Regions from separate parts of the Herminiimonas sp. Marseille-P9896 genome, predicted to be linked through region 1. Evidence: predicted binding sites of a transcription regulator. Region 1 holds the regulator's gene; each other region holds the start of a gene.
The links. The regulator sigma-54, encoded in region 1, starts transcription at its own class of promoters, with help from an activator protein. The targets are predictions, from matches to a motif close to TGGCANGNAANCTGCTTT.
Positions count from the first base shown of each region.

Region 2: H7U06_RS05415 (amidohydrolase/deacetylase family metallohydrolase) is a predicted target of sigma-54. The motif match lies at 4,019-4,036, and genes of this name have one in related genera.
Region 3: H7U06_RS15880 (NarK/NasA family nitrate transporter) is a predicted target of sigma-54. The motif match lies at 2,958-2,975, and genes of this name have one in related genera.

Region 1 is NZ_CAJEVT010000001.1:584,599-592,009, forward strand. It holds gene H7U06_RS02855 (pilus assembly protein) at 1-1,731, shown strand, start outside; gene H7U06_RS02860 (energy transducer TonB) at 1,779-2,483, shown strand; gene hpf (ribosome hibernation-promoting factor, HPF/YfiA family) at 2,571-2,924, opposite strand; gene H7U06_RS02870 (RNA polymerase factor sigma-54) at 3,029-4,498, opposite strand; gene lptB (LPS export ABC transporter ATP-binding protein) at 4,517-5,257, opposite strand; gene lptA (lipopolysaccharide transport periplasmic protein LptA) at 5,259-5,813, opposite strand; gene lptC (LPS export ABC transporter periplasmic protein LptC) at 5,859-6,455, opposite strand; gene H7U06_RS02890 (HAD family hydrolase) at 6,452-6,991, opposite strand; gene H7U06_RS02895 (SIS domain-containing protein) at 6,991-7,411, opposite strand, start outside.
Region 2 is NZ_CAJEVT010000001.1:1,122,331-1,129,741, forward strand. It holds gene H7U06_RS05400 (DUF1116 domain-containing protein) at 1-1,099, opposite strand, end outside; gene H7U06_RS05405 (amidase) at 1,135-2,343, opposite strand; gene hpxZ (oxalurate catabolism protein HpxZ) at 2,340-2,723, opposite strand; gene H7U06_RS05415 (amidohydrolase/deacetylase family metallohydrolase) at 2,720-3,985, opposite strand; gene H7U06_RS05420 (MarR family winged helix-turn-helix transcriptional regulator) at 4,164-4,679, shown strand; gene H7U06_RS05425 (xanthine dehydrogenase family protein molybdopterin-binding subunit) at 5,361-7,411, shown strand, end outside.
Region 3 is NZ_CAJEVT010000004.1:262,711-270,121, forward strand. It holds gene H7U06_RS15875 (bifunctional protein-serine/threonine kinase/phosphatase) at 1-1,671, opposite strand, end outside; gene H7U06_RS15880 (NarK/NasA family nitrate transporter) at 1,708-2,922, opposite strand; gene nirB (nitrite reductase large subunit NirB) at 3,196-5,634, shown strand; gene nirD (nitrite reductase small subunit NirD) at 5,729-6,082, shown strand; gene H7U06_RS15895 (nitrate reductase) at 6,079-7,411, shown strand, end outside.

The DNA of each region.
Region 1 (7,411 bases):
ACCGCACCAGCGATCACCTATTCATCCGCGACTTCCGGCTTGTCGCAATTCTGTTCGCCAGCCGGTGGTGCTTGCTTAAGCACTACATTGCAAACGAATAATACGATAGCGACCGGTGGTGCGGCAGGTGAAGCATTGGTTAATTTCTTGCGTGGCGACCGAAGCTATGAAGGCAGTTATTTCCGTCAACGTACGCACATACTGGGCGATATCGTCTCTTCCGAGGCGCGCTATGTGCAAACACCTTTGTATAACTATCTGGATGCGAACTACACTGCGTTTAAAACAGATAAATCCACCCGCGCCGGTGCGGTTTACGTAGGTGCCAATGACGGTATGTTGCATGCGTTTGATGCGACGACAGGTCAGGAACTGTGGTCATATATCCCGAGCATGGTATTGCCGAACCTGTACAAACTGGCCGATAAGAATTATCCGACGGATTCGACTAAGCACCAGTTCTATGTCGATAACTCACCAGAAACTGGTGACATCTGCCCGACTGCTCCTACCACTGCATGTACGTCGGGGCAGTGGAAGACGATACTGGTAGGGGGCTTGAATCGTGGCGGCAAAGGGTACTTCGCACTCGATATCACCAATCCTAGTTCTCCATCATTGTTGTGGGAATTTACAGATCAAAACCTGGGTTACACCTATGGCAATCCAAGCATAGCCAAATTGAAGGATGGTACCTGGGTCGTTTTGCTCCCTTCCGGCTATAACAATACCGACGGAACTGTCAGTGCGGATGTCGGCAAAGGTCGTTTGTATGTATTGAATGCAGGTACGGGTGAGCTCATCAGAAGTATCGCGACGAGTGCTGGTAGTGCAACGACACCGAGTGGATTGTCACGTGTTACCGCGCATGTACTGCAATCATCAACCGACAGTACTGCTATCGCCGCATACGGTGGTGATGTGTTGGGTAATGTGTGGCGCTTCGATATAAATAATGACATCGGTGCGGTGGGGTATGACGCGCAGTTATTGGTCAGCCTGACAGATTCGACTGGTAGGGCGCAACCGCTGACGGCGAAGCCAGCAATAGCGACCTTGAGTGGTAAGCCAGTAGTCTATGTTGGTACGGGACGTTATTTGGGTACCACTGATGTCACTGATAGCAGCACACAATCTTTTTACGCAATCAAAGATAATCTTGATACGGTGACGCTCGGCAATCCTCGCACAGGCAGCAGCAATTTTGTGGCACAGACATTGACTAGTGGCGTTTGTCCTGAGGGTACGTCGTCCACGGTTTGTATTGCCCAGCAGGAGGTGCGTACCAGCACCAATAACGCGGTGGACTGGACGACTAAAAACGGCTGGTACCTGGACTTCCTGAGTGGCGGCGAGCGCTCAAGTACTGATCCTTCGCTGGCTTTGGGTACGCTATTGTTCACGACGATTACACCTCAAGCCTCGACGGTCAGTGCTTGCGGACCTACTACCGGTACTGCGGCCAGCTTTGTTTATGCGTTGAGTTATCTGACAGGTGGCCCTATTAGCACGGCAAATGGTGTGAGCGGGATCAGTCTGGGGTCCGGCCTGGTGACGCGTCCGGTCATGATCATGCAGGCAGATGGTACGGTCCGCGCCTTGATCCGGACGTCGAGTGGTGCTTCGAGCGGTACTGATCTTGGGGGAACCAAAGTTACGGCGCCACCGATAGATCCATCCCCGACAAGCGGTACGCGTCGTGTTTCCTGGCGTGTCCTGAACGCACAGTGAGATGTGCGGGATGATGGCACTAGCCATCATCCCGTCAAGATTCTTGTATGAAAATGCCCGCCTTTATCCGAAAAAAAACCGCTACCGAGCGATTAGCGATGTTGTTGTCGCTCTTCGTTCATGGTGGTCTGGCAGTGGGTTTCGTTTACGCAGTACATGGTAGTGTAGGCGGAGGGACCTATGCGTCAGAATCGTCAGCGATGATAGTAGACTTGCTTAGCGTACAGAAGGAAACAAGGTCAGCAGGCAAATCCATGCAAACAGATATCAATGTCGATAAAACTGACATTGCTAACCATCGTACTAGCACGGCCGATGTCGTGGAGAAATCCGTGGCCTCAAAGGATCAGGCCGATCTTTTGCCGCAAGCACGCGGGTCAGCGGATGCGGCTGCTTCCTCTCTTTTTAATCTCATCGCATTACCCAAGCCATATTATTTTCAGCCCACTGAGCTGACTGAGCAGCCTGCAGTGGTGGTCGATATCTCTCCCGACTTGGACGCACTCTTTGCGAGTGGATTGGCGCAGATGGCAGTGTTGGATTTGTTTATCAATGAGAGTGGTGATATTGACGATGTGCTCATCGAAAACTCTTCTTTGTCCGAGTCTGCGCAGCAACTGATCAAAGACGCTTTCTCTAAAACCAAATTCAATCCCGGCAAAGTGGCGGGGATGCCGGTGAAAAGCCAACTCAAAATTGAAGTCGTGCTGGAAGGTCGCGCAGTCGAAAACATTGCGAAGAAAGCTGAATAAGTGAGGGGCCGTGAATATTACAAAACAAAAAAGGGCGCAATTTGCGCCCTTCATTTTATCTGACCGACTTGCTCGGCCTGCCTTGTATTAAGGCGTTACAGCATCTGACGCATCCGGCAATCGTTTGATCGCATCGTGTTGATGGTCTTGCTGTTTGGTTTTGTATTTGATCACTTGTCGATCGAGCTTGTCGATCAGTGTATCAATGGCAGCGTATAAATTATCTGCAATGCTTTCTGCATGCAGGTCCTTGCCTCTCACACGCAAGTTAATTTCTGCCCTTTGGCGTTTTTCCTTCTCGGGGAGATTGTCTACAGTCAGGATGACCGCAATATCGATAACGTGATCAAAATGTCGTTTGATGCGCTCCAATTTACCTTGTACATATTCGCGGATGGCGGGGGTCAATTCGAGGTGATGTCCACTGATTGTGAGATTCATACAGTGCTCCTATGAAAGTCACTGGAGGTTATGCGCGGTCTTGTGAAGTGACTACGCCGAACACAGCAACGTATAACTACAACAAAAACTACAAAGGACGATATCTACAACGACTTGCGCAGATTGACCGGTGGGATTTTCAGGGCTTCGCGATATTTTGCTACCGTCCGTCTCGCTACCACCATGCCTTGTTCTGCCAGCATGTCGGCAATCTTGCTATCAGAGAATGGAATTTTCGGGTCTTCAGCTCCTATCAATTGTTTGATCAGTGCCCGTATCGCTGTCGATGATGCTTCACCACCGGCTTCTGTTGCGACATGGCTGCCGAAAAAGTATTTCAATTCGAACATCCCGTGGGGAGTCAGCATGTACTTCTGGGTGGTTACACGTGAAATAGTGCTCTCGTGTAGTCCCAGTGTATCAGCTATTTCACGTAAAACAAGCGGTCTCATTGCGACTGCACCGTGCGAAAAGAAGTTCCTCTGACGTTCGACAATTGCCTCGGCGACACGCAGGATGGTGTCGAAGCGCTGGCGCATATTTTTGATCAGCCATTTCGCTTCTTGCAACTGGGAACCAAGCGATGCCTCGCCCTTGCTTTGCTTCAAGATGTTGGCATACATGCTATTAACGCGCAGCCGTGGCATCACGTCGTGGTTCAGCATGACCTGCCAGCCGCTGCGGGTACGCTTGACGATGACGTCAGGTACTACATAGTCGGAAGCATCAGTTGCAAAAATGGAACCAGGATGTGGATTGCATTGCTTGATGATGGCTTGTGCTTCGCGCAAGTCTTCGTCGTCGCAATCCAGTGCCTTGCGTAATTTATTGAAATCGCGCTGCGCAAACAGCGGCAGATGGTTTTCCACGATGGCCAGTGCCATGCGGCGGGTCACCATTGCGACCTTGGGCATACGCCTGATTTGCAGTGCCAGGCACTCGGCAGCGTCACGCGCACCTACACCCGGTGGATCGAAGCTCTGCAGCATCTTGAGAGAGATCTGCAACTCTTCCAGTTCGATTTCCAGTTCTTCCGGCAAGCGTGCATGGATTTCTTCCAGCTCTTCTTCCAGATAGCCGTTGTCATTCAGTGCATCGATGATGAGTTCGAGCAGGGCGCGGTCGCGGTGTTCGCGTACGGTGACGCGCATTTGTTCCAGCAGATGTTCGCGTAGCGTGGTTTCATGCGCTTCCAGTTGCGGTCGGCCATCATCGTCTTCCGGCGCCTTGGAGGTGCGTGCGACGTCGTCGAAACTCCAATCGCTGTCGCCACTCGAGGCTTCCGGTAAATCGGGGCCTTCTGAGCCGCCTTCACTATCCGACGTCTGGGCATTCGCTTCGACGCTGGCGCCCTCCGGTGCAGTACCGCTGGCACCCATCGCACCATCTGCCAGCAGGCGTACCGCGTGATCCAGCGGATCATCGGTACGTTCCAGCATCGGGTTGTCGGCGAGTATTTGTTCCAGTTCCTGGTGCAATTCAAGAGTCGATAACTGCAGCAAACGGATGGACTGCTGCAGTTGTGGCGTAAGCGCCAGATGTTGGGAGACTCGTAGTTGCAGGGATTGCTTCATAGATGTTTTTTCTTCCGCTTACATGCGGAAGTGTTCACCTAAGTAAACGCGGCGTACCGATTCGTTGGCGATGATGTCATCCGGTCGTCCGCTGGCCAGGACCGCACCCTGGTTGATGATGTAAGCGCGATCACAGATGCCGAGTGTTTCGCGCACATTGTGATCGGTGATCAGGACGCCGATGCCGCGCTCTTTCAGGAAGCGCACAATGCGCTGGATTTCAATCACCGCGATAGGGTCGACACCTGCAAATGGTTCGTCCAGCAGCACGAAGCGCGGATTGGTGGCCAGTGCACGGGCGATTTCCACACGGCGGCGTTCGCCACCGGACAAGGACATGGCCTGGTTCTCGCGCAGCTTTTCGATTTGCAGGTCGGCTAGCAGCGTATCCAGGCGCTGTTCGAGTAGCGCACCATTGAGTGGCTTGCCATCGACGCGCTGCAGTTCAAGGACGGCGCGGATATTGTCTTCTACACTCAGTTTGCGGAAGACCGATGCTTCCTGCGGCAGGTAAGACAAGCCCAGTTGTGCCCGCTTGTGGATAGGCTGGCGTGAGATGTCGACGCCATCCAGTTCGATGCGTCCGGCGTCGGATGGTACCAGACCCACGATCATGTAGAAGGAGGTGGTTTTACCCGCGCCGTTGGGGCCGAGCAAACCGATGACTTCGCCGCTTTCGACTTGCAGCGCAACATCGCGCACCACCTGGCGCGCGCCGTAGCTTTTTTGTAATCCGTTGACGATCAACTTGCTGGACATCTTATTTTGCCTTTGTATCTGCGGCACGCGGTTGGATCACGGCCTTGATGCGGCCGCCGCCTTGTTTGCTGTCGCCGCTTGAGGTGTTGTGTACGGTAAAGAATTCAGCGCGTGTATCGTAGGAGATGAATTCACCTTCAACTTCATCGGTAGGCTTGCCGTTTTCCAGGCGACGCATGCGTGCCTTGGTGTACAACTTCATGATTTCAGCCTTGTCATCGTATTCAATGCGTTCGGCCTGGCCTTCTATCCATTGGTCGGGGCCACCATCACGTTTTTGCTTGAAGTTCGCCAGTGCATCGGACGAGCCGTACAGAGTGATGAACTGATAGCCTGCAGGATCCTGCTTGACCACCATTTTGTTGGCTTTCATCAGGATGGTGCCACGTGTTAACACGACATTGCCAGTGAAGGTGTTGATCTGCTTGAGGTCGTCGTATTCCATTTTATTGGCTTCGACATTGGTGGGCTTGGTCGCGTCCGCTTTTTCGGCGTAGGAGACCAAGGCAGTGCCCAGGCCGCAGAGAACCAGAAGTACGGAGAAGAAACGTTTCATGAAAGTTCTCTAAATGATTGCGTCAGATAAAAATCGTCTATGCGCTTAGCGCGGATGTGCTGCCTGGTACACCGCATGGACGTTGCTGGATAAATTGAATTCGCCGGTTGCATTGTTGGCGAACATACCGCTGCCGTTCAGTGTCGACAGGCCTACCTTGATGTCGACGTGTTTCGGCGTTTTCATGATCTCATCATCCGGCAATATCAGCAGGTATGAAGTCTTGAGTTGGAAGTGCTGTGAGCCCGTTGCAGGTGGTCGGTCTATCACGACGTTGTCATACATATGCACTTCGGTATTGTTGTTTTCAACCAGTGCGCGTTCGGAGCGACTCACCATAGGTTCACGGCCCTTGCTGAAGCTGTACATCACCGGCTTCTGGATTTGATAGGAATTATCCAGCGGGTAGTGCTTCATCTCGGTACCGGTCAGGTTGTAGCGTGGAACGCCATCCTTGCCCATGCGTACGAAATTGAATTTTTCTGCATAGAAGTCCGGATCGCTGCGCTGCTTGGTCGGCAAGGTTTCATCGGTCTGGCGGCGCATGACTTCGACCAGCCAGAAGCTGCCCAGTGCCAGCGCTGCGCTGAAGGCGATCAGCAAAACGATGCGGATCGTATTGGCAGGGCGCAGGGCTTTCATGCGAGATACGGCGCGAGCGCCGCCTCATAGTTGCCTTGCGCGCGCAAGATGAAATCACATAACTCACGCGCCGCACCACGGCCGCCGCTGGCTTGGGTGACGTAGTGCACACGCGTACGTACTTCCGGGTGGGCATTCGGTACGCTGGCGGCGAAGCCGACGCGCAATAAAATTGGTAAATCGATGACGTCATCGCCGACAAAGCCACAGGTATCGGCGGTGGTATTGGTTTGTGCCAGCAGTTGTTCAAACGCGCTGCGCTTGTCATGTATGCCCTGGAATACATGGTGTATGCCGAGGTCGGTGGCGCGACGTAATACGATAGGTGACTGACGCGCGCTGATGATGGCCGTCGAGACGCCGGATTGCTGCAATAACTTGATGCCGTGGCCGTCGAGTACATTGAAGGTTTTGCTGACTTCGCCTTCCGGGCCGAAGTGCAGGCTGCCGTCGGTCAGGATGCCGTCGACGTCAAAAATCATCAGTCGCACACGGGATGCGCGCTCGATGGCGACGGTATCGTTGGCTGCGCTCATCAGATTACTTTCGCGCGGGTCAGGTCGTGGATGTGTAATGCGCCGACCAGCTTGCCGTTGCTATCAGTAACCAGCAATTGGTTGATGCGGAAGGTTTCCATCATGTCGACCGCATCGACTGCCAGTTGATCCGGGTGCACGCTGCGTGGATGCGCATGCATGACTTCGGCGATCGACAATTTGGAGAAATCCTGTTGGGTTTCGATCAGGCGACGCAAGTCGCCATCGGTAAAGACGCCGATGGCATGACCGTTGGCATCGACCACGGCTGTCATGGCCATACCTTTTTTGCTGCTTTCCAGTAGTGCCGCATATAGTGTTGCGTCTTTCGCTACAGTCGGTATCGCATCGCCGGTACGCATGACGTCGCGTACATGTGTCAACAAGCGACGACCCAAGGCGCCGCCCGGATGCGAGCGT
Region 2 (7,411 bases), 540 kb from region 1:
GATCCGCAAATAACTCCGTAGACACCTCAAACACCCCTCGTCCTATCAAGCCCGCTTCCGCTGCGTGATCCAGTATCGCCAGATTGACCATGGGCGCGCAGTCATTGCTCAGTATGCTTTTCAAATCGACGATGCCGCTGCGCGCGTTCACGACTTGTGATCTGTGCATGTGCAAATCTTCCGGCAGGTACTGCGCCCAATCCCGCGCCAGGCTGGGCACGTAAGCCAGTGCTTGTGCGCCCAGTCCGGAGAAGTCGATGACAGCGCTGTCACCTATCGCTCCCAATGCTGCCGTGAGTTCATGTCCGACAAAGCGGGTGCCTTGTGGTGGTGTGGCGGCTATGGTTTGCCAGGTAGCGGTATCACGCAAGCGATAACCAAAGGCGAGGCCGTTGCCACCGGCGGCGACGATGTGACCGGTTTGTTCAAGACGTAGCGAGCATGCCGCCATCATTAACGGCAGTACGAAACCGGGATTGGCGAGTATGACTTGTCTGTCGCGCGCGTGTAAGGTATCCAGTTGCGCCGCCAGTGCCGCATTGGCGCGTGCGGTAAGCGCATGGCATTCTTCGCCGCCTTGCAAGGCGTAATGGATGGCTTGTGACAGTGCGGGTGCATGTGCCTGTACGGCGGGCTTTAATACATGCATACCGAATTGCGATAGCAATTGCAGCTGCGCGCGCGTACTGGCTACCGGCTTGCCGAAGCGCAGTGCAGGCGCTGGTCCTTCCACCAGCGGTGCATAGCGCGTGCTGTCATTGCTGCTGACGACGAATAGCGGCATGGAGGCTGAGACCACTTGTGCCAATGGCGTGACCAGGCCGTGATCCTGTGCCGGTAACAGCCTGACCTTGCCTTGTGACAGCAGTTCTGCTGCGGCACCATGATCGTCAGCTAGCCCTTCGAACAGTACGGCTTCAATCGCCGCCTGCCGGATCGGTGCGGGTAGTACGCCTGTCAACGGCGGGCCAGCATGCAGCAGTACATCGGCTGAAAGTTCAGGCAATGCCTGTGTACGCAGCTGCACATCGGTCCAGCGGATGCCGTCGTAGCGGCTGGCTATTTGTGCGATTTCTTCATCGAACTTGCTGGTAGTCATGGCTGTTCTCCGTGAGGGTTCAATTCGCAATAGGTTCAACTTGCAATACGAGCCTGTAACTGTTGCGCTGCATGCAGAACGATTTCATCGCAACCACGGCCACCGATGATGGATAGTCCTACCGGTGCGCCGTTGACCTGTATCCACGGCATGCTGAGTTGCGGCAAGCCGGCCAGCCCCGCGATGCATAGCAGTTGCTGCGAGCGCATGCGTATATCGTCGACTGCAGCAGCATCGGCGGCGAGTAGTGGCGCAGGTGTCGGTACGGTCGGGATGACGATGACTTTATGCTGGTCATCGAGGATGTGATTCAGCGCACGGATGGCGGCTACCCTGATTTGTTGCGCGCTACGGACTTGCCCGGCGGTGACGCCGGAAGCAATGTCGAAGCGGCGACGGATATCTTCGCCCAGCTCATCTGAGTGGCGTGATACCCAGACGCCGTGTTCCATCCATGCTTCCGACGCTTGCAAGGTACGGAAGGCGGCAGCCCAGTTACTCAGTTCCAGCGCGCTCGTTACCGGTACAAAATCTGCCTGCTCGCTTTTCAACTCATTGAAAGCCTGCAGCACGGCTGGGTCTAGCAGATTGTTGATGACAGTATCGTTGAGTGCGAGGAAGACTGATTCCGTGTCGGTGGTTTCTGCATGCGCCAGTGCGCAGAAAGTTTGCTCCAGGTGCTGCAGATTACGGGCGAACCAGCCGACTGTATCAAAGCTATGCGCCAGCACCAGGCAACCATGTCCGGATAGTCGGCCATGTGTAGGTCGCATGCCCCACACCCCGCAGTAGCTTGCCGGTAGCCGCACCGAGCCACCGCAATCGGTACCTAGTGCGACATCGGCCAGGCCAGCTGCAACTGCGGCGACTGAGCCGGAGGACGAACCTCCGGGTAGGCGATCCGGGCTGGCCGGGTTGCGTGGCACGCCGTAGTGCACATTGATACCGGCGAGGCTGTAGGTGAGTTCGTCGGTTAGTGTTTTACCGACGAAGGTGGCACCGCCGGACAATAGGCGTTCGACTGCGGTTGCATGTTTATGTGCAACCTCATGGTCGGAGAACCAGACCGGATTACCTGCACCGGTGCGCGTACCTGCGATGTCGAATACATCCTTGACGGCAAAGCGTATGCCTTCCAGATTATTGCTGACTGGACGATGCGCCTGTAATGCATAGCCATAGGCCTCCGTCAGGAAGGCACCGCCGGTATCCGGTTGTAGCTGACTCATGAGCGGGATGTTCATTTGACGTCCATCCAGCTCACGTGGGCAGCGACAACATGCCAGCCATCCGGGAATCTCACCCAGGTCTGGGTTTGCCGACCTATGCGTGTATCACCATTTTTGCTGAAGGTGATGTTGGCGACTGCGCAGTCTGTACCGAAGGTGGTGACATGTCGGCTGGTGACCGTGCGTGCCAGGTTGGCGGCCGGACGTTGCGAACGGAAGTCACGGATGGCATCGTAGCCGACCAGGTTTTCCGTTGCGCCATAACGCAGCGTGGCGTCGTTGTTCCAGAACAGTTCGTCGAGTTTGGCGACATCGTTACCGACTAAAGCCTGTTCGTAGGCATCGAAGGCCAGCTCGACTTCTTGCAGGGTAGGGGCGTGGTTGATATCCATCATGCCGCCTTTGCGACTGGGAGTATCGCTGCGTTGGAATCGAAACGCTCACCCGCGCGATAGCAGCAGACAGGGAACAACATGCGGTCGGTGATGACTTGTGTGCCTTCGTTGTCGTGCAGTGCCCAACGGCCGCGCTGGTCTTCCATCACGCTGACGTCTGCTACGCCACCTACTTTGAGGGTGCCGATTTCATCTTCCATGCCTGCCAGTTTGGCGGCATTGCTGGTGACCATTGCTACCACATGGTTGAGTGGCAGGCCGACGGCCAGCATGCTGCTCATCGCCGAAACCAGGCTGAAGCGCTCGTTACCCTTGAAGATGTGCACGCTTTCATCCGGATGCCAGTTGGGTGTGCCAGCCGGTGGCGGTACGATGGTGTTGTAACCGTGCATGTCTGCGCCCAGGGTATCCGGAATGACGCCGGCGTCGAGCACGATGCGCGCGGTTTTGAAGCTGAAGTGCGAGCCGTGGCCGACGTCTATCTTGAGGCCGCGCGCGATCGCTTCTTTCACCATAGGGTGGATGGAGCCGTTGACTTCGACGAAGCCACCCGGATGGCGGCTGAACGGATGGGCCAGGATGTCGCCGGGTTTGAGCATATCGACGACCTGATTGAAGATGCTGTCCGGATTGACCGGTGAGCCGCCGTCCTCCGGTTTCGGCCACAGTTGACCAAAGTGTATATAGACAGGCAGTGCAGCTTCGCGTCCGATCTGCGATGCGATGCGCATCACATCGACGCCCCAACGTGCAAAGCCGCCAACTTCTGCGTGTGCCTTCAGGCCGCGCACGATGTCGCTATTCTTTTTGGCTGCGGTAACGGTTGCTTCTACATCCAGGCAATCAGGGCGATACAGCTCAGGATAGAAGTGTCCTTCCAGCCCACCGACCAGATAGGCCGACATATACGAGAGCACGCGGGTTTTCGATGGCTCGATCACATATTGGCGGAAGCCGGGCAGGGTAATGCAGCTGGCACCACCCTGGTCGACGATGGTGGTAACACCTGAATACACGCCGCACATATCAGCATTGAGGCCGAAGCGACCGGTTACGCCCTGGTATACATGGCCATGCGTATCGATCAGGCCTGGGGTGACCAGTTTGTCGCGGCAATCCACTACTGTTGTCTTACTATCCGGAGGCGTGATGTCACGATCGATTGCGGCTATGACGTCATCCTTGATCAATATATCGAATACACCATCGCGGTTGGCCTTGGGATCAATGACGCGGCCGCCCTTGAGAAGAATATGATTCATGGCAACTCCTTTAAGTTAAATAATATGTGGTGCACCGCATATTCTATGCCAACTTTAAATAAATGTGGTGCACCACATTTATGATATATTTTTATTGCCGTTTTTGTTGTGGATTCACATATACTCCTGATTTGTGGCATACCGGATTCCATCCTGTTCCCTTATATACCGACCATTCATGAATAAGATTGAAGAAGCAGCTTTTCCCTCTCTGATGAGCGATATGGAGTCAGTCCAGGCGCGTTCCCTGTTATTTACCCGTCCCGGGTTTTTGATACGCCGCCTGCACCAGATCCATAGTGCCTTGTTCACGGAAGAGACGCTGGAACACAACATCACGCCTGTGCAATACAGCCTGTTGACTGCACTGGAAGAGTACGGCGAACTGGATCAGAATTCATTGGCGCACCATATTGGACTGGAGCGCACCAGTGTGGCCGAAGTCTTGCCGCGCCTGGAGCAGCGTGAGTTGATTGTGCGCAGCCAGTCTGAACACGACAAGCGTGTGAAGTACGTCAAGCTGTCGCGCAAGGGACGTGCGCTGGTAAAGAAGATGCGTCCTGCCGTACAGCGCGCGCATGACCGCACTATAGAGAATCTGTCGCCGGAAGAACGTCAGCTGTTTATATTGCTGATGGTGCGACTGGTTGAATCGGAGGCCACTGATCGTGTGCCTTTACTCAAAGCCCGTTAATATTTTTCTGTTTTTCAAAATGCGCTGCATTGCACTGCAGCGTGCAATTTCTCATTTGCTTTGAGATGATGACTCACGTTTGTTGTCGTCATGAGTAATCGCAGTGTGAGCATGTTGTTGTACTGAGTTAGTTGCTCGCTGAAAGTTTGAAGAGATACAAAGTAGTGCGCAAGTGTCGTTGTTGTTGCACCTTTTTGAAACAAATTTTTTCCAATTTGATGCAAAGCGTGTGATTTTCATGTACAACAGCAAATATCGGTATTTATTCAAGAACCTTGCTTGATTAAAGTCCAATAAATGTGCTGTACCACATAAATTGAAATTTGATATTGTTTATTAAAATCAATTGCTTAACTTGTTCTTTGCCTGACATGTCTGTGTAGTTGGCATGGTCGTTGCTAAAGGTATTCGGTAAGTTTGAAGTATGTGGACCTGGCTTGAAAAAGCGCATTTAAGTTGATGTTTGGTATTCAGTATCACGAGAGTTGCACAGTGCCCGGTCGATTAGCGGCACTCTGAAATAAAATCGTAGTACAGCGCATAGGAGGTGAAAAATAATTCATGCTCGTAACGCAAAAATGAATCACACATAACAACATAAATGTGGTATGCCACATAATTATTGGAGATGCAGGGAATATGAATTTAATTTCAGTTCCCGGCAACGTTCAGGAGATATCGATGAATGATCTGGTGATGCCCGAGCTGCTCACGCAAGCCGGTACCGATCAAGGAATTGGTCGCGAAGTACTGCGCAAGGAAGACAAGCGACTCTTATTGGGTCAGGGCAAATATGTCGGCGATATGCGTATGCCGGATATGCTCGAAGTCGCATTCGTACGCTCACCCGTGGCGCATGCCCGTCTCGGACAAATCGAGAAGCCGCAAGGCGTGGAGCATCTGGTCTACACGATGGCAGACATGACTGGTGTGCGTCCCATCGTCGCGGCATCCTCATTGCCCGGTTTCAAACTCTCGGCACAATATCCACTTGCGCAAGACAAAGTACGCCACGTCGGTGAACTGGTCGCAGCCTGCATCGCGCCGGATCGCGCACAGGCGGAAGATATCGCAGCCAGTGTATTCGTGGATTACCAGGAACTGCCGGTGATGGCAGATATGTACGGCACGCTGCAAAGCGATACACGCGTACATGATGACTGGAGCGAAAACGTCTTTGCCGAAACCAATATAGATAAACGCGTCAGTGCTACCGATGAGGCAGTGCACAGTGTCAGCCGCAAGTTGCGCATGGCGCGCCAATGTATGGCACCGATGGAAGGTCGTGCCGTGCTGTGCTTCTGGGATACCCGTGTCGACCAGCTGATCATGTACTCGGCCGCACAAGTACCGCACATCAATCGCACCGGCCTGGCTGAATGCCTGGGTCTGGACGAAGGACAGATACGCGTCATCTCGCCGGATGTCGGTGGCGGCTTTGGTTACAAGGGTATCTTGCTGCCGGAAGAAATCTGCTGCGCCTGGCTGGCGATACAATTGAAACGTCCTATCCGCTGGCTGGAAGACAGACGTGAACAACTAACTGCGAATGCCAACTGCCGTGAACACGGCTATGACCTTAGCGTCGACGTCACCAGGGACGGACGTCTGGCCGGCATACGTTGTGATGCAGTCGTCGATTCCGGTGCTTACTCATCGTATCCATTCAGCGCCTGCCTAGAAGCGGCACAGATCGGCTCCATCCTGCCTGGCCCTTATGTAATGGATAGCTTTGTTTGCCGCACCCGTTCTGCTGCGACCAACAAGCCTCCTATCCTGCCGTATCGCGGTGTGGCGCGTACCGGCGTCTGCTTTGCGCTGGAAGTCATGCTGGATATCGCAGCGCGTGAGTTGGGCATAGAACCGCATGTATTGCGCGCCAAAAGTTTGGTGCCAGCAGCGGCCATGCCTTACGCAAACATCACCAACAAATTATTCGACTCCGGCGATTACACGACTTGCATGAATAAGGCGGTCGAAGCGATCGACTGGGACGGCTGCCGCGCGCGTCAGAAAGAACGGCACGCTGCAAATGGCAGCGATCCGACGCAGAAGCGTCTCGGCCTCGGTATGGCGGTGTTCTGTGAACAAGGTGCGCACGGTACTTCGGTTTATCACGGTTGGGGTATCCCTATGGTGCCGGGCTACGAACAATGCACGGCACGTTTTACACCTGACGGCATACTTGAATTGCGCATCGGTGTGCATTCGCACGGTCAGGGACTGGAGACTTCGATGGCGCAGGTCGCGCATACCGTACTCGGTATCGATATCGCCAAAGTCCGTGTGATACACGGCGACACCGGCATGACACCTTATTCGACCGGTACCTGGGGTTCGCGTTGCGCGGTGATGGCCGGTGGTGCAGTCGGTACCGCCTGCGAACAGCTGGCCGAACGCATCAAAGTCATGGCCGGTGTCTTGCTCGATACCGATGCCAGCCTCATCACTTTGAAAGACGGCACGGTCGGTGTGCAAGACAGCGTCAAACGTTTGCCTTTGTCCGAGATCGCGCACACCTGGTACCGCGCACCGCAAAAGCTGCCAGTCGGCGCAGTCGATCCGGGTGGACTTGAAGTGGTAGCCGGTTACAAGATGATGCCGGACGCCGGTACCTTCAGCTATGCCTGTCATACCTGTCTGGTTGAAGTCGATACCGCTACCGGTCATGTCGCCATCCTCGATTACGTCATTTGCGAAGACGGCGGCGTGTTGCTGAATCCGCTCATCGT
Region 3 (7,411 bases), on a different contig from region 1:
GGAGATGGCCGCCACTGCACGCCACAGGGAAGCAGGATCACGTTCTGCCAGTGGCTTGGGGGTAATCGCAGGCAGCGGCCGACTCGCGCCACGTTCCAGTGCCAGCAGAAATTCTTCTGCAGTTTCGAAACGATCTGCCGGATCGCGTGCGACTGCTTTCAGTAAAACATTCTCCAGCCATAGCGGTAAATCAGGTCGGTAACGGCTGGGTGGTATGGCTTCGCCAAAGCGCGGTGTCTGGAACGGTTCGATTTCTCCGTAAGGGAAATGCCGTGTCAGCAATAAATATAGCGTCACACCAGTTGAGTACAAATCGGTTTGTTGTGAGGCTGGCGCATTATTGAACTGCTCAGGTGCGAGGAAGGATGGCGTACCGGCACGCGGTGCGCGCACTTCATCTTCTGCTTCCAGCCCGGATTGCGCGACGCCCAGATCGAGTATGCGCAACTCGCCATCCTTGCCCAGATGGATATTGCCCGGCTTGATATCGCGATGAATGATGCTGCGCCTGTGCAGCGCACCTATCGCACGGACCAGCTTGGTGCCGTGCGCAATGACATCCGGTATCGTGAAATGTTCACCGGCATCCAGATGCTGTTGCAGCGTATTACCGTCATGCCAGGTCGTGAGGTAATACAGGTAGGTCTTGTTTTCCGGTGTAATGATTTGCGGGAAGAAGCGTGCGACGACGCGCTTGGTCAGCCATTCCTCATGCGCAAAGGCAGAGCGTTCATGTACATCCTGCGCGCGATCAGGATGCAAGGTCTTCAGCACTAGGTAGCGCGGCGTCTGATTCGCGGCACGCGGTTCGGAGACGCGGTAGAGCAGGGTGGTGTTGGATGCGTGTATCTGTTCCTCGACCGTATAGCCGTCTATTTGCTGCCCGACCTTGAGCTTGGGCGGTACCGGGAAATGCTGCGAGCCGGATAGCGCATCGCGCAGATTCGTTTCCGGCAACGCATCGACCCGTACCACCAGCGCGCTGACATTATCTTGCGCACCGGCTGCCAGTGCCTTGTCGATCAGCGTATGTGCGATGGCTTCTGTTTCCTGTTGCTTGCCGACCAGCTGCAACAACTGCTCTTTCAGATCGTATTCCGATACCGAAGCCCACACACCATCGGTGGCCAGCAGGAAGGCATCGCCTTCATGCAACTCACCCATGCCATGATCGATCGCCAGTTGCGAGTCCAGTCCGATAGCACGTGTCAGCACGTGCTGCATTTCCGGACGATCCCACACGTGATCGGCAGTCAGGCGAGTCAGCACACCATCACGTAACAGATACAGACGTGTATCACCGACGTGTGCGAAATAATAAAAATTGCCGCGCAACACCAGCGCCGTCAGCGTGGTTGCCATCCCGGCCAGCTCGGCACGTATCGAACCCTGGTGCTGCACCCAGCTATTGATGGCCTTGAGGACGCGATCCAGTGATTGCGTTACCGGCCAGGTATCGGAAGTCGCGTAGTAATCGCTGAGCAAGCCACGTATCGTGTACTCGGATGCTTCGCGTCCGCCTTCATTGCCCGATACACCATCCGCGATCGCTGCGATCATGCCCTTGCTCGACAATTCGGGTTCGTCCGGCATGACCATGCCGACAAAATCCTCATTGTGCGGACGCAGACCGGCGCGCGTCGAATAAGCGGCGGTGAGTGTCAGCGGCATGGCAGCGGGGTTAAAAGCATGATGGGCATGGCTGGTTCAGATCTTTGCATTGGTCATGGCAGCGCTGCCCCAGGTTGTGCGCCAGCGATTTTTCACTGCCGACAAACCGAGCAAGGCAACAATGGCCAGTGCGGCAAAGACGATCAGACCACCCTGGTAGCTGCCCGTCAATTGTTTGGAGTAACCGAGGCTGGAGGCCAGATAGAAGCCGCCGATACCACCGGCCATGCCGACCAGTCCGGTCATGACGCCGATTTCCTTGCGGAAGCGCTGTGGTACCAACTGGAATACTGCGCCATTGCCGACGCCGAGTGCCAGCATCGCCAATACAAAGATCGCGACCGCTGCCATCGCCGACGACAGGCCGAAGCTGGCGATCAGCATGAAGCTGGCTGCTAGCATATACATCATCGACAAAGTCTTGATGCCGCCGATGCGGTCAGCCAGGCGGCCACCCAAAGGACGCACGGCGGAACCGGCAAACACGCAGGCGGCGGTGAAATAGCCTGCGGTCACCGGCGATAAACCATATTGACCATTGAAGTAAATCGTCAGCGACGAAGCCAGGCCGGAGAAACCACCGAAGGTCACGCTATAGAAGAACATAAACCACCAGGCATCCTTGTCCTTGAGCACGTGCAGATATTCGACCAGTGATTTAGGTGGCGGGGCGGACGGAGCATCTTTGGTAAAGACCAGATAGACCAGGAATGCGATGCTGAGTGGAATCAGGCACAGGCCGAATACGTTTTGCCAGCCGAACAGGATAGCCAGCGTCGGCGCAAACAGCGCGGCGAAAGCGGTACCTGAATTACCGGCACCGGCAATCCCGAGCGCCGTGCCCTGGTGTTCCGGCGGATACCAGCGCGAAGCCAGTGGCAGGGCAACGGCAAAGGCAGCACCGGCGAAACCGAGGATGACACCGAAGGTCAGCATGGTGTGATAGCTGCTGAGGTCACCCAGCCACGCCCACAACAAACCGCTCATGACGATGACCTGGCCGATGATGCCCGCCTTCTTGGGTTTCAGGTGATCGACTAATACACCCATCACGATACGCAGCAAGGCGCCAGCCAATAGCGGTGTTGCCACCATTAAACCTTTTTGCGCCGCAGTCAGTCCGAGGTCGCCGGAGATTTGAACGGCCAGCGGCCCGAGAATGACCCAGACCATAAAACTCAGGTCGAAGTAAAAGAAGGAAGCAAGCAGGGTCGGTGTGTGACCAGCTTTCCAGAATGACGTTTTTTGCATGAGAACTCGCAGAGTTAGACAGGGTTGCGTCTAAATATGCAAAGGCCATGCCACTTTAGTGCGGACGTGATCCACGAATGGGCGTGCACTTTTCACGTGTTGACGAATATGGGGGGCTGCACCAAATAAACCGGCTGCCGCACTTGTTGAGTGCGAAATGCAACTTTAAATGGTGCGGAAACAGTAGTCCCTTACCGAAAGTGCACTAAAAGTAAAACTGGCATTTGTTTTGCTTATTTAAATTTGCGAACAACAAATCTGTGGGATGCAGCGATGAAAAAAATGAAATTGGTCATGGTTGGTAACGGTATGGCAGGCGTGCGTACTTTGGAAGAACTGCGCAAGATCGCTCCTGACTTATATGACATCACGGTATTTGGCGCGGAAGCGTACGCCAACTACAACCGTATTCTGCTGTCGCCCGTACTGGCGGGTGAGCAAACCATCAAGGACATCATGCTCAACGATGTCGACTGGTATGCGGAGAATGACATCACCCTGCACCTGGGGAAAAAGATCGTCGAGATCGACCGCGTCAAACGTGTGGTGATAGCCGACGACGGTACCGTCGCACCGTATGACCGCCTGCTGATGGCAACCGGCTCGAATCCTTTCATGCTGCCGATACCAGGCAAGGATCTGGAAGGCGTGATCTCCTATCGCGACATACAAGATACCAACGCGATGATAGAAGCGGCCAAGGTACACAAGCAGGCGGTCGTTATCGGTGGCGGCTTGCTGGGACTGGAAGCAGCGAACGGCCTGAAGCTGCGCGGTATGGAAGTAACCGTCGTGCATTTGCCGACCACCCTGATGGAACGTCAGCTCGACGAAGCGGCAGGCAAGATGCTGCAAAAATCTCTGGAAGACCGAGGCTTGAATTTCTTGCTGGGTAAGAATTCGCAAGAAATCATCAGCGACGCGAACGGTCGCGTGCAAGCCTTGCGTTTCACCGACGGCACCGAAATCCCGACACAACTGCTTGTGATGGCGGTCGGTATCCGTCCGAACACTGCGCTGGCTGAATCCGCCGGCCTGCATTGCAATCGCGGCATCGTCGTCAACGACACCATGCAAACCTATGACCCGCGCGTGTACGCAGTCGGTGAATGTGTGAACCATCGCGGTACGGCGTATGGCCTGGTTGCGCCTTTGTTTGAAATGGCCAAGGTGTGCGCGAATCACCTGGCGAACTTCGGTATCGGTCGTTACCAGGGTTCGGTCACTTCGACCAAGCTGAAAGTAACTGGCATTGATTTGTTCTCGGCTGGTGAATTCCTTGGTGGAGAAGGGACGGAAGAAATCCTGCTGTCCGATCCTATCGGCGGTGTCTATAAAAAGCTGGTGTTGAAAGACGACAAGCTGATCGGTGCCTGCCTGTATGGCGATACGGTCGACGGCAGCTGGTACTTCAACCTGCTGCGCGAAGGTAAAGACATCAGCGAGATCCGCGACACCCTGATGTTTGGCGAAGCCAACACTGGTCGTCCCGGCGACGTTGGTCACGAAGGTTTCAGCAAGGCAGCAGCGATGCCGGATACCGCTGAAGTATGCGGCTGTAACGGCGTGTGCAAAGGCACCATCGTCAAAGCGATCAAGGAAAAAGGCTTGTTCACGATCGAAGACGTGCGCAAACACACCAAGGCTTCCGCCTCCTGCGGTTCCTGTACCGGTCTGGTTGAGCAAATCATCATGGCTACTGCCGGTGGTGATTACTCGGCATCGAACAAAGCCAAGCCGATGTGCGGATGTACTGACCATACACATCAGGAAGTGCGTGATGCGATCAAGGCCGAGAAGTTGTTAACGGTTGCCGGCGTGATGGCGCATATGAACTGGCGTACGCCGAACGGCTGCTCCAGCTGCCGTCCTGGCATTAACTACTACCTGATCTCGACCTGGCCGGGGGAAGCGAAGGATGATCCGCAATCGCGCTTCATCAACGAACGTGCACACGCGAATATCCAAAAAGATGGCACTTTCTCCGTCATCCCGCGCATGTGGGGCGGCGAAACCAACTCGTCGGAGCTGCGCCGCATCGCTGACGTGGTCGATAAATTCAAGATTCCTACCGTCAAGGTCACAGGCGGACAACGTATCGATTTGCTGGGTGTGAAGAAAGAAGATTTGCGCGCGGTCTGGCAAGACCTCGGCATGCCATCCGGCCTCGGTTACGCCAAGGGTTTGCGCACCGTAAAAACCTGCGTGGGTTCCGAATGGTGCCGTTTCGGTACCCAGGATTCAACCAAAATGGGGCAGCAACTCGAACATCAACTGGCACGCATGTATGCACCGCATAAGGTCAAGCTGGCAGTCTCGGGCTGTCCGCGTAATTGTGCCGAAGCCGGTATCAAGGACGTGGGCGTGATCGGTGTTGATTCGGGCTGGGAAATCTATGTCGGCGGTAACGGCGGCATCAAAACCGAAGTGGCTGAATTCTTCGTCAAACTTAAAACGCATGAAGAAGTACTGGAGTACGCCGGCGCCTTCCTGCAACTGTATCGCGAAGAAGGCTGGTACCTGGAACGAACCGTGCATTACCTCGCACGTGTAGGCCTGGATCATGCAAAGCAAAAAGTACTGGAAGACGAAGCCAACCGCAAAGCGCTTTATCAGCGCCTGCTGTTCTCGTTGGAAGGTGAGTCCGATCCATGGCATGAACCGGAAAAAGCGATGGTCGATACACGTCAGTTCGAACCATTGTCGATCTGATCAGGCGGATGTCAGTGCACTAAGCGCGGACATCCGGCAAGTACACAGCACATTTGTTTATAACAACTCATCACAATTTTTATCAAGGCCACATATGTCTAATCAATGGAAAGTCATCTGCAAGGTAAGCGACATTCCTGTACTCGGTTCCCGCGTCGTCAATCGCGCGGATAAACCGAATGTCGCCATTTTCCGTAACAGCGAAGACAAAGTCTTTGCTTTGCTCGATCGTTGTCCGCACAAGGGTGGCCCCTTGTCGCAAGGTATCGTATTCGGCGAGCGTGTCGCCTGCCCGTTGCATAACTGGAGCATAGGCATGAACGACGGTTGCGCCGCAGCACCGGATGAAGGCTGCACTCAAACCTTCTCCGTCAAGATCGAGAGTGGTGAGGTCTATCTGGATGTCGTCGAATTGAATGCACCTGTCAGCGAGGCTGCTACTGCATGAATGCATCCTTGCTTTCTACTGCCCGGCTTGAACCTTCTGCGAGCGCTTTGCTATCGACAGAAACCAAAGCCACCTGCTGTTATTGCGGGGTGGGCTGTGGTGTCTTGATAGAAAGCGATGGAGAGAAAGTCATCGGAGTACGCGGTGACCCGGATCATCCGGCCAACTTTGGTCGTCTGTGCACCAAGGGCAGCACGCTGCATCTGACGGCGCGCCCCAGCCTGCAACAGCAATCGCGCGCGCTGTATCCGGAAATGCGCCTGGCGCGCAGCGATGAACGTGAACGTACATCGTGGGCAACCACAATGGATTTCATCGTCAATAAATTCGCTGCGACCATACGTGACCACGGTCCCGACAGCGTAGGCTTTTACCTTTCGGGGCAGTTGCTGACCGAGGATTACTACGTCTTTAACAAACTGGCCAAAGGTTTGATCGGTACCAATAATGTCGATACCAATTCCCGCCTGTGCATGTCGAGCGCGGTCGCCGGTTACAAGCAAACCCTGGGTGCGGATGCCCCACCGCCATGCTACGAAGATATCGATCATGCACAAGTCATCTTTATCGTCGGTTCCAACACCGCGTATGCGCATCCCATTATCTATCGCCGGATAGAAGATGCGCGCAAAGCCAATCCTTTACTGAAGGTCATTGTTGCCGATCCGCGCCGGACGGATACCGCACGTGAAGCGGACCTGTTTCTGCCTATCTTGCCGGGTACTGATGTGGCGTTGTTTAACGGCATGCTGCACATCTGCCTGTGGGAAGACCTGGTGGATCTCGATTACATCGCTGAGCACACCGAAGGCTTTGCCGAGCTCAAGCAAACGGTGCGTGACTACACGCCGAAGTTTGTCGCGGAAATTTGCGGCATCAAGGAAGAAGACCTGATGCAGGCGGCGCGCATGTTTGGCAAGTCGCAAGCATCCTTGTCCATGTATTGCCAGGGCCTGAATCAATCGTCGTCCGGCACTGCGAAGAATGCAGCACTGATCAACCTGCACCTGGCCACGCATCAGATCGGTAAACCGGGTGCTGGTCCGCTGTCACTGACTGGCCAACCGAATGCGATGGGTGGTCGTGAAGTCGGTGGCCTGTCCACCATGCTGTCGGCGCATCGTGATCTGGGGAATCCTGAACATCGCGCCGAGATCGCCAAGCTGTGGGGCGTGCCTGATGTGCCAGCGACGCCAGGTAAGAGCGCGGTGGAAATGTTCGAAGCGGTGCGTACTGGTGAGATCAAGATTATCTGGATCGTCTGTACCAATCCGGCGCAATCCATGCCGGAGCAGGCGATGATACGGGAAGCCTTGCGCAACGCAGAAT